2 regions of the Lysinibacillus sp. YS11 genome follow, and region 2 is predicted to be linked to the other one. Evidence: a T-box and tRNA genes for the amino acid it is inferred to sense, from the RefSeq annotation. Region 2 holds a T-box; the other holds one or more tRNA genes.
The links. A T-box is a leader RNA that pairs with one kind of tRNA and senses whether it is charged. The one in region 2 lies ahead of argS (arginine--tRNA ligase), so its partner is inferred to be a tRNA-Arg.
Positions count from the first base shown of each region.

Region 1 (4,423 bases), 1.9 Mb from region 2:
CGGTTTCAGGATCTCTTTCACTCCCCTTCCGGGGTGCTTTTCACCTTTCCCTCACGGTACTGGTTCACTATCGGTCACTAGGTAGTATTTAGCCTTGGGAGATGGTCCTCCCGGATTCCGACGGAATTTCACGTGTTCCGCCGTACTCAGGATCCACTCAGGAGAGAACGAACTTTCGACTACAGGGCTTTTACCTGCTCTGGCGGACCTTTCCAAGTCGCTTCATCTAACTCGCTCTTTTGTAACTCCGTATAGAGTGTCCTACAACCCCAAGAGGCAAGCCTCTTGGTTTGGGCTCTTCCCGTTTCGCTCGCCGCTACTCAGGGAATCGATTTTTCTTTCTCTTCCTCCAGGTACTTAGATGTTTCAGTTCCCTGGGTCTGCCTTCAAGACGCTATGTATTCACGTCAAGATACTACGCGATTAAACGTAGTGGGTTCCCCCATTCGGAAATCTCCGGATCAAAGCTCACTTACAGCTCCCCGAAGCATATCGGTGTTAGTGCCGTCCTTCTTCGGCTCCTAGTGCCAAGGCATTCGCCGTGCGCCCTTAATAACTTAACCAAGTTATTAAGCCTATAAAAAACTTAAAAAATAAATGTGTTTGTTACAATTTCAATGTCGTTTTATCCAGTTTTCAAAGAACAAGTTTTGAAGTGTTTCATTCAGATAGAATGAACCTTCAAAACTGAACGCAAAACGTAATCTTACAAACCCAAGGTTTGTATTCCGAAATAATCCTTAGAAAGGAGGTGATCCAGCCGCACCTTCCGATACGGCTACCTTGTTACGACTTCACCCCAATCATCTATCCCACCTTCGGCGGCTGGCTCCAAAAGGTTACCTCACCGACTTCGGGTGTTACAAACTCTCGTGGTGTGACGGGCGGTGTGTACAAGGCCCGGGAACGTATTCACCGCGGCATGCTGATCCGCGATTACTAGCGATTCCGGCTTCATGTAGGCGAGTTGCAGCCTACAATCCGAACTGAGAACGACTTTATCGGATTAGCTCCCTCTCGCGAGTTGGCAACCGTTTGTATCGTCCATTGTAGCACGTGTGTAGCCCAGGTCATAAGGGGCATGATGATTTGACGTCATCCCCACCTTCCTCCGGTTTGTCACCGGCAGTCACCTTAGAGTGCCCAACTAAATGATGGCAACTAAGATCAAGGGTTGCGCTCGTTGCGGGACTTAACCCAACATCTCACGACACGAGCTGACGACAACCATGCACCACCTGTCACCGTTGCCCCCGAAGGGGAAACTATATCTCTACAGTGGTCAACGGGATGTCAAGACCTGGTAAGGTTCTTCGCGTTGCTTCGAATTAAACCACATGCTCCACCGCTTGTGCGGGCCCCCGTCAATTCCTTTGAGTTTCAGTCTTGCGACCGTACTCCCCAGGCGGAGTGCTTAATGCGTTAGCTGCAGCACTAAGGGGCGGAAACCCCCTAACACTTAGCACTCATCGTTTACGGCGTGGACTACCAGGGTATCTAATCCTGTTTGCTCCCCACGCTTTCGCGCCTCAGCGTCAGTTACAGACCAGAAAGTCGCCTTCGCCACTGGTGTTCCTCCAAATCTCTACGCATTTCACCGCTACACTTGGAATTCCACTTTCCTCTTCTGCACTCAAGTCCCCCAGTTTCCAATGACCCTCCACGGTTGAGCCGTGGGCTTTCACATCAGACTTAAAGGACCGCCTGCGCGCGCTTTACGCCCAATAATTCCGGACAACGCTTGCCACCTACGTATTACCGCGGCTGCTGGCACGTAGTTAGCCGTGGCTTTCTAATAAGGTACCGTCAAGGTACAGCCAGTTACTACTGTACTTGTTCTTCCCTTACAACAGAGTTTTACGATCCGAAAACCTTCTTCACTCACGCGGCGTTGCTCCATCAGGCTTTCGCCCATTGTGGAAGATTCCCTACTGCTGCCTCCCGTAGGAGTCTGGGCCGTGTCTCAGTCCCAGTGTGGCCGATCACCCTCTCAGGTCGGCTACGCATCGTCGCCTTGGTGAGCCGTTACCTCACCAACTAGCTAATGCGCCGCGGGCCCATCCTATAGCGACAGCCGAAACCGTCTTTCAGTCTTTCACCATGAAGTAAAAGAGATTATTCGGTATTAGCCCCGGTTTCCCGGAGTTATCCCAAACTATAGGGTAGGTTGCCCACGTGTTACTCACCCGTCCGCCGCTAACGTCAAAGGAGCAAGCTCCTTTTCTGTTCGCTCGACTTGCATGTATTAGGCACGCCGCCAGCGTTCGTCCTGAGCCAGGATCAAACTCTCCATAAAAGAAATTTGATTAGCTCAAATTGTTTTGCTGGCATCATGTTTGATGTCCAAAATTGTGTTTTGTTCACTAGCAAAACTAGCTACTTAAAACTTTTATTGATTACGTTTTGCTTGTTCAGTTTTCAAGGTTCAAGTCATCGCCCTTTTGGACAACTATTTAAATTTACCATACAACCAAGAGGTTGTCAACACTTTTTTTGGAGCGGGTGATGAGAATCGAACTCACGACATCAGCTTGGAAGGCTGAGGTTTTACCATTAAACTACACCCGCATATATTTTCTTAAAAATGGCGCGCCCGGCAGGAGTCGAACCCACAACCTTCTGATCCGTAGTCAGACGCTCTATCCAATTGAGCTACGGGCGCATATGAAATTAATTAATTGACTTGGTGCGGCCGAGAGGACTTGAACCTCCACGGGGTTGCCCCCACTAGGCCCTCAACCTAGCGCGTCTGCCGTTCCGCCACGACCGCATTCAATTAGTAACTTTTTTATTATACTATGATAATTCAAAAAGTCAACTCTTTTTCTTAAAGAGATGAGCCATGAAGGACTCGAACCTTCGACCCTCTGATTAAAAGTCAGATGCTCTACCAACTGAGCTAATGGCTCGAATTAAGAAATGAATGGCTGGGGTACTAGGATTCGAACCTAGGCATGACGGAATCAAAATCCGTTGCCTTACCGCTTGGCTATACCCCAATAAGTGGCGGTCCCGACCGGGATCGAACCGGCGATCTCCTGCGTGACAGGCAGGCATGTTAACCGCTACACCACGGGACCAAAATATTATTTACATTAAATTATGAAAAATGACCCCTACGGGATTCGAACCCGTGTTACCGCCGTGAAAGGGCGGTGTCTTAACCACTTGACCAAGGGGCCATGGCTCCGAAGGCAGGACTCGAACCTGCGACAACCTGATTAACAGTCAGGTGCTACTACCAACTGAGCTACTTCGGAATAATTCATGTTATGTTGTCGTCGTTATCTTGTCGACTTTTACTATTATAGGGACAACTCAACAAAACGTCAACTATTTTTTAAACTTTTTTTACTCTACTAATTTTAATTTCCCCAAACACTTACTGCAACAATACTTTTCAACATTCATTTTTATTTTCCGTATATATAATTGGTGGCAATTGACACAAGTATATGTATAGCGTCGTCGTTGTTTTTTAACTGTAGCTTTCGGGACATGTAAAACTGCGCAAAATCGAGGGGCATCTACTTTCCTTAATAATTCTCTAAAATCTTTATCTCGATGCTGATACCCTTTACCTTCAATATGTAGGTGATAATGGCATAATTCGTGTAAAACAATACCTTGAATCTCTTTCAAACCGTATAACTCATAGGCTTTAGGATTAATCTCAATATTATGGGATTGTAAAAGATATCGTCCTCCCGTTGACCGTAATCTCGGATTAAAGTAGGCTTGATGCAGAAAAGGCCTCTGAAAGTTTTCTAAAGATAAGCGACGAACAAGCTCTTGTAATTCTTGATTGTCCATAGTAATCACCTCTAACAACAAGAATACCACACTGCGTAGTATAGACAGTGTGGCAAAAATTTAGTACTCAAACTAATGCTTGATTTTTAGGAGGAAGCATCGTTAAAGAGATACGCCCTTTCGTTACATCTATTTGTTCAACCCAGACAGTTACAATATCCCCAAGTGCCACAACTTCTAATGGATGCTTAATACGTTTATTTTGGAGTTTAGAAATATGCACAAGTCCATCTTGCTTCACGCCAATGTCAACAAATGCGCCGAAATCTACTACATTTCTTACCGTCCCCTGCAATTCCATACCTACTTTTAAATCTTCCATTTTTAATACATCAGTCTTAAGCAATGGTTGTGGGAATGCATCACGTGGGTCACGACTAGGTTTCATTAAGGTATCCACGATATCTTGAATTGTCACAACTCCTACTCCAAGCACATCACTTAATTTTTGGATATTTAGTGCTGCAATAGCATCCTCTGCCTTCTGTGTCCCTAACTCTTTTTTATCTATTTGAGCCTCTGCTAATATTTGCTCAGCAAGGGCATAGCTCTCAGGATGAATACCTGTAGCATCAAACGGATTTTTTGCTTCTGGGACACGTAGGAAACC
Region 1 covers NZ_CP026007.1:4,105,474-4,109,896, forward strand. Annotated here, with positions in the region: rRNA gene LBYS11_RS20540 (23S ribosomal RNA) at 1-563, opposite strand, end outside; rRNA gene LBYS11_RS20545 (16S ribosomal RNA) at 745-2,296, opposite strand; tRNA gene LBYS11_RS20550 (tRNA-Gly) at 2,495-2,568, opposite strand; tRNA gene LBYS11_RS20555 (tRNA-Arg) at 2,586-2,662, opposite strand; tRNA gene LBYS11_RS20560 (tRNA-Leu) at 2,685-2,770, opposite strand; tRNA gene LBYS11_RS20565 (tRNA-Lys) at 2,837-2,909, opposite strand; tRNA gene LBYS11_RS20570 (tRNA-Gln) at 2,925-2,999, opposite strand; tRNA gene LBYS11_RS20575 (tRNA-Asp) at 3,005-3,080, opposite strand; tRNA gene LBYS11_RS20580 (tRNA-Glu) at 3,111-3,182, opposite strand; tRNA gene LBYS11_RS20585 (tRNA-Asn) at 3,184-3,260, opposite strand; gene LBYS11_RS20590 (SprT family protein) at 3,352-3,813, opposite strand; gene LBYS11_RS20595 (Tex family protein) at 3,881-4,423, opposite strand, start outside.
Region 1: it has a tRNA-Arg gene. The T-box ahead of argS (arginine--tRNA ligase) is inferred to sense a tRNA for this amino acid. The anticodon was not compared.

Region 2 (4,423 bases):
GGACAGTTTACCCTTTACATGGCTAAGGCTTCTTACATATTTTCAGGTGATTCAATACCTAATAAGGCTAATGACTCTTTTAAAACAATAGCAACACTCTGACATAATGCAAGACGGGATGCTTGCTGTTCATCTTCTACTAATATTTTGTACTGTGCATAATATTTATTAAATAAACGTGCCAGTTGTAAGGCATATTTCGCTATTTGGGACGGATCAGCCTGCTCAAAAGCCATAGCTACCGTTTTAGGAAACTGTTCTAGTAATAAAATAATCGGCCAAGCCTGCTCTCCTAAAGATTTGAATAGCATATCTTGAGTCGGAGCTTTCTTTTTATCTAAAATAGAGCAAATACGTGCATATGTATACTGTACATATGGCCCTGTTTCGCCTTCAAAATTCATCATTTGCTCGATTGAAAATTCAATATCGTTGAGACGATGGGATTTTAAATCATTAAAAATTACCGCTCCAACCCCCACTTGCTTTGCGACTTGCTCTTTGTTAGGTAGAGAAGGGTTTTTCTGCTCCATATTACGCTGTGCCGTCGTTATAGCTTCTGCTAGTACATCAGCTAATAACACCACTTTACCTTTACGAGTCGACATTTTTTTGCCATCCTTCAGCATCATGCCAAATGACACATGTTGCAGATTCTTTGCCCAAGGATAGCCCATTTTTTCGATGACCTGAAAAAGTTGTTTAAAGTGGAGGGACTGCTCATTGCCAACAACGTAGAACATCTTTTGGGGCTGGTAGTGCTGTTGGCGATACAGGGCTGCTGCTAAATCACGCGTCGCATAAAGCGTGGCTCCATCCGTTTTCGTTATTAAACATGGAGGCATCTCCTCCATCTCCACAACATACGCACCTTCTGATTCCACAAGGAGCCCTTTTTCTTTTAATTCTGTTACAACGGACGGCATTTTGTCATTGTAAAAGGCTTCACCTATAAAGGCATCAAAATGAATTCCTAATAGCTCATATATTGTTTGAAATTCTATGAATGACACATCTCGGAACCATTGCCATAATGCCTGCGCCTCTTCATTACCGTCCTCCAATGCTTTAAAGGCGGCACGAGCCTGTTCATTGAGCGTTGGGTCTTGCTCGGCCTCTTCATGAAACTTCACATAAATCTTTAATAACTCCTCTATCGGGGAAGCCGAAATAGCTTGTTTATCACCCCAAAGCTGATAAGCAACAATAAGCTTGCCAAATTGTGTACCCCAGTCCCCTAAATGATTGATACGAATGGCTTGATAGCCATTTTTTTCTGCAATATTTGCTAAGGCATTACCGATGACCGTTGAACGTAAATGTCCCATCGAGAAAGGCTTGGCGATATTAGGAGAGGAAAAATCCAAGACGACCGTTCCCATCTTTGTTGGCGTAGTACCATATTGTTGCTTGTCGCGCAGAATCTTGCGTAACACCTGTTGCGTCACCTTTTGTTGATCAAGAAAAATATTGACATAGCCACCAACAGCTTGCACACGCTCGATACTGTCATGATTTAATTGACTTGCTATCTGTGCTGCGATACTTTGCGGTGATTTTTTCAACACTTTTGCTAGAGTAAAGCATGGAAAGGCTACGTCCCCTAGCTCCAAGCTTTTGGGTTTTTCTAATAATGACAATATGTCCTCTCCTATTATTTGCTGCTTTAATGCGACTGCTATACTGTCGGCGATTTGTTGATTCATTTTGCTCCTCCTCCTGTTCAAATAAAAAAGCCCTCGCCTCTATAATTAGAGACGAGAGCATGATAATCCCGTGGTACCACTCTAGTTGCCATGTCACATGACCACTTTCCGTTGTTAACGAGGTGACGCCCCGCTATTCTCTACTATTTGTTCGAGAATCTTCTCCAAAGTGCGCTTCATTCATGGTTCCTGCATTAGGCTCCCACCATCCCTAACTCGCTTGCCAGTCATTCCATCAATTACTCTCTTTTTCATCGAATTTTTTATGATTTTGACATATATTACAGGACTTTCTAATTGACGTCAACCCTTTTTTACGTTGCCGTTTCAGCAAAAAACGCTCCTCACAAGGAGGAACGTTTTTTTTCTACATAATGAATCACATCAGCCATAATCGCATACATCTCTTTTAATTTTAATTTCTTATTATCAGAGACTTTCTTCGCTACTTTCTCCGTGACAATTCCTTTTTCTACTAATGTATCCCAGCTAGTCGCATTGGATTCACCCATGAGGACGTCAGCCAAATATTGAGCTAGCTCATCTCGCTCAATAGCTTCATCGCCTTGATTATAAACTTTATTGATGACAATTTCGAGCTGGTCCTTCACTCCTGCTGCACTTTCTCCACCAGCACGTAGCATGCTCTCTTTTAACATTTTAGCAAACTTTATTTTCGTCGCCTTACTGTCTACTTTTAGGTCATTATCATAGCCGCCCACAACAAGGCCGTAATTAATGAGGGTTTGAATGGCTTCATCATACCATTCTCCTTGATATGGATACTCAATTGAAAATGAATCAACATAGGCACCTTGCTTAGCCAATTGCTTTCGTAATGTAGCGATTAATGGTTTATCCTTACTCATGTCTCTAAAGGTTACATCGTGCTTCTGTGCAAGAGCAGCCGCAGTCCCAGCCGCTTCACCTGTCACCATCCCTGTTGGAACAATACGTGCACTACCAGCTGCAAGTGAGGAATAACCAGCAGAGCGTCCGACAACCAATAAGCCATCAATATCCTTCGGTACTAACGACCGGAAAGGAATAGCATATTGCTTGGGTGAAGCGATCACATAGCCGTAATCATGAGGCGTTTGCGCTTGCACATCGACTGGATAAGAGGCAATGCCAATACTATCCCACTGATCACTATTTTTCCACAGGTCTGCCATTGGTAATTGATACTCTGCCCAAATATGTCTCGTTTCTCGGACATAGAGCTCTTCTGGATAGCTGACAATTTCAGCTTTTTCAAACCCTGGGAAGTTTGTTTGTAAATATTTTAGAATGTGTAACGTTTCTTTCTTCCCAGCGACAATCGCCGCTTGTTTTGAGGATTCATTCAAACCATCAATACCAAAAATCTGTAAGGCATTGATGAAATATTCATCATCTACACGAGCTAAGTTTAACCCTCGTAATCTAGTACCCTCTTGTAATGGCTTGTATTCATCATGTAGCTTTGTAAAGCCCCACATCACCGTATGATTTAAATTAGCACCGCCAAATACACCGGAATTAGCCGCTTTTTTGACTTCATCCCAATTGACATTTTTTAAATGTAGCATTAAAGTCACAGCCATACGCTTATCCTTTATGCCAATATCTTCTCCGCCCACAAAGAAAGGAACGCCCGACAAGGCTGCAAAATCAGCATCCTGTGTAGCATCTATGAATGATTTCCCCGTCACAACATATGTACCGTACTCATTTTTTAATTCCACAGACGTTAATTGTTGTTGTTTGACATTTGCTTTCACAACCTCGGTTTGCACGGATAACGTTAAGTTGGGCTCTTCATCGATCAGCTTTTTAAAGGCTGCCTTAGCACCTACAATACCAAAAGCGTCATTCCCTCTAACAAGTTCATGCCATTCCTTAAATATTCCCTCACTAATCGAGTTGTTATGGCCATCACGAGGAATGTCGAGGAAATTCAGCATACCATATGTAAATAATCCACCTAACTCTTGTCGTTTTTCGACCAGCAATGTTTTCGCACCATTTCGAGCCGCAGCTACAGCCGCAGCCACTCCCTCTGGTTCACCACCGATGACAATAACATCATATTCTTCCTCTATATGTTCAATTGGTTCTGGCTTTTTATACTCATCTACTAATTTATCGTATGCCATAGAGTTTGTTATTTCTTTAATAAAATAGTAGCTACCAAACCCAACTAAAACTACTATTACACAAGTGGCTGTCCATAATAAGCCCTTACCCATAATATACCTCCAATTGTTAAAATTTCCATCGATATGTTTATTTAATCATCATTCCCGCCACAAGGGCTGAATGTCCTAGTTGAACGCAGGCATAGCATATCATTACCACAAACGAATAATTCTTTAGCTTACAGCATTCTCTATGAAATTATCATCAAGATAAATGAATGAAATCATTTATGAGGATTGTGATGTTTTTCGTCTAACTTTAGCAACATCTATCTAGTATAAATGAAAGAGCCACGAATAGCTGGCATTCAAAACGGGGATGGGCTTGTGGGCACCAGTGATGATTTACTTGATATATAAACAGTCAGAATCATTTTAGACGAAACCTTTGTGAATAAGCAACTAAAATCCCCGTGGAAAATGATGTCATTTTTCTATTCTTTTTCAAAAATAGTTAATCACACTACAATAGACGCTCCACTCTCAAAGAAAGTTACACCAAATTTAATTTTTTTATTGTATCTTTATTCAGTTTAT
Region 2 covers NZ_CP026007.1:2,210,080-2,214,502, reverse strand. Annotated here, with positions in the region: gene argS (arginine--tRNA ligase) at 33-1,706, opposite strand; T-box leader at 1,751-1,970, opposite strand; gene LBYS11_RS10935 (FAD-dependent oxidoreductase) at 2,051-3,937, opposite strand.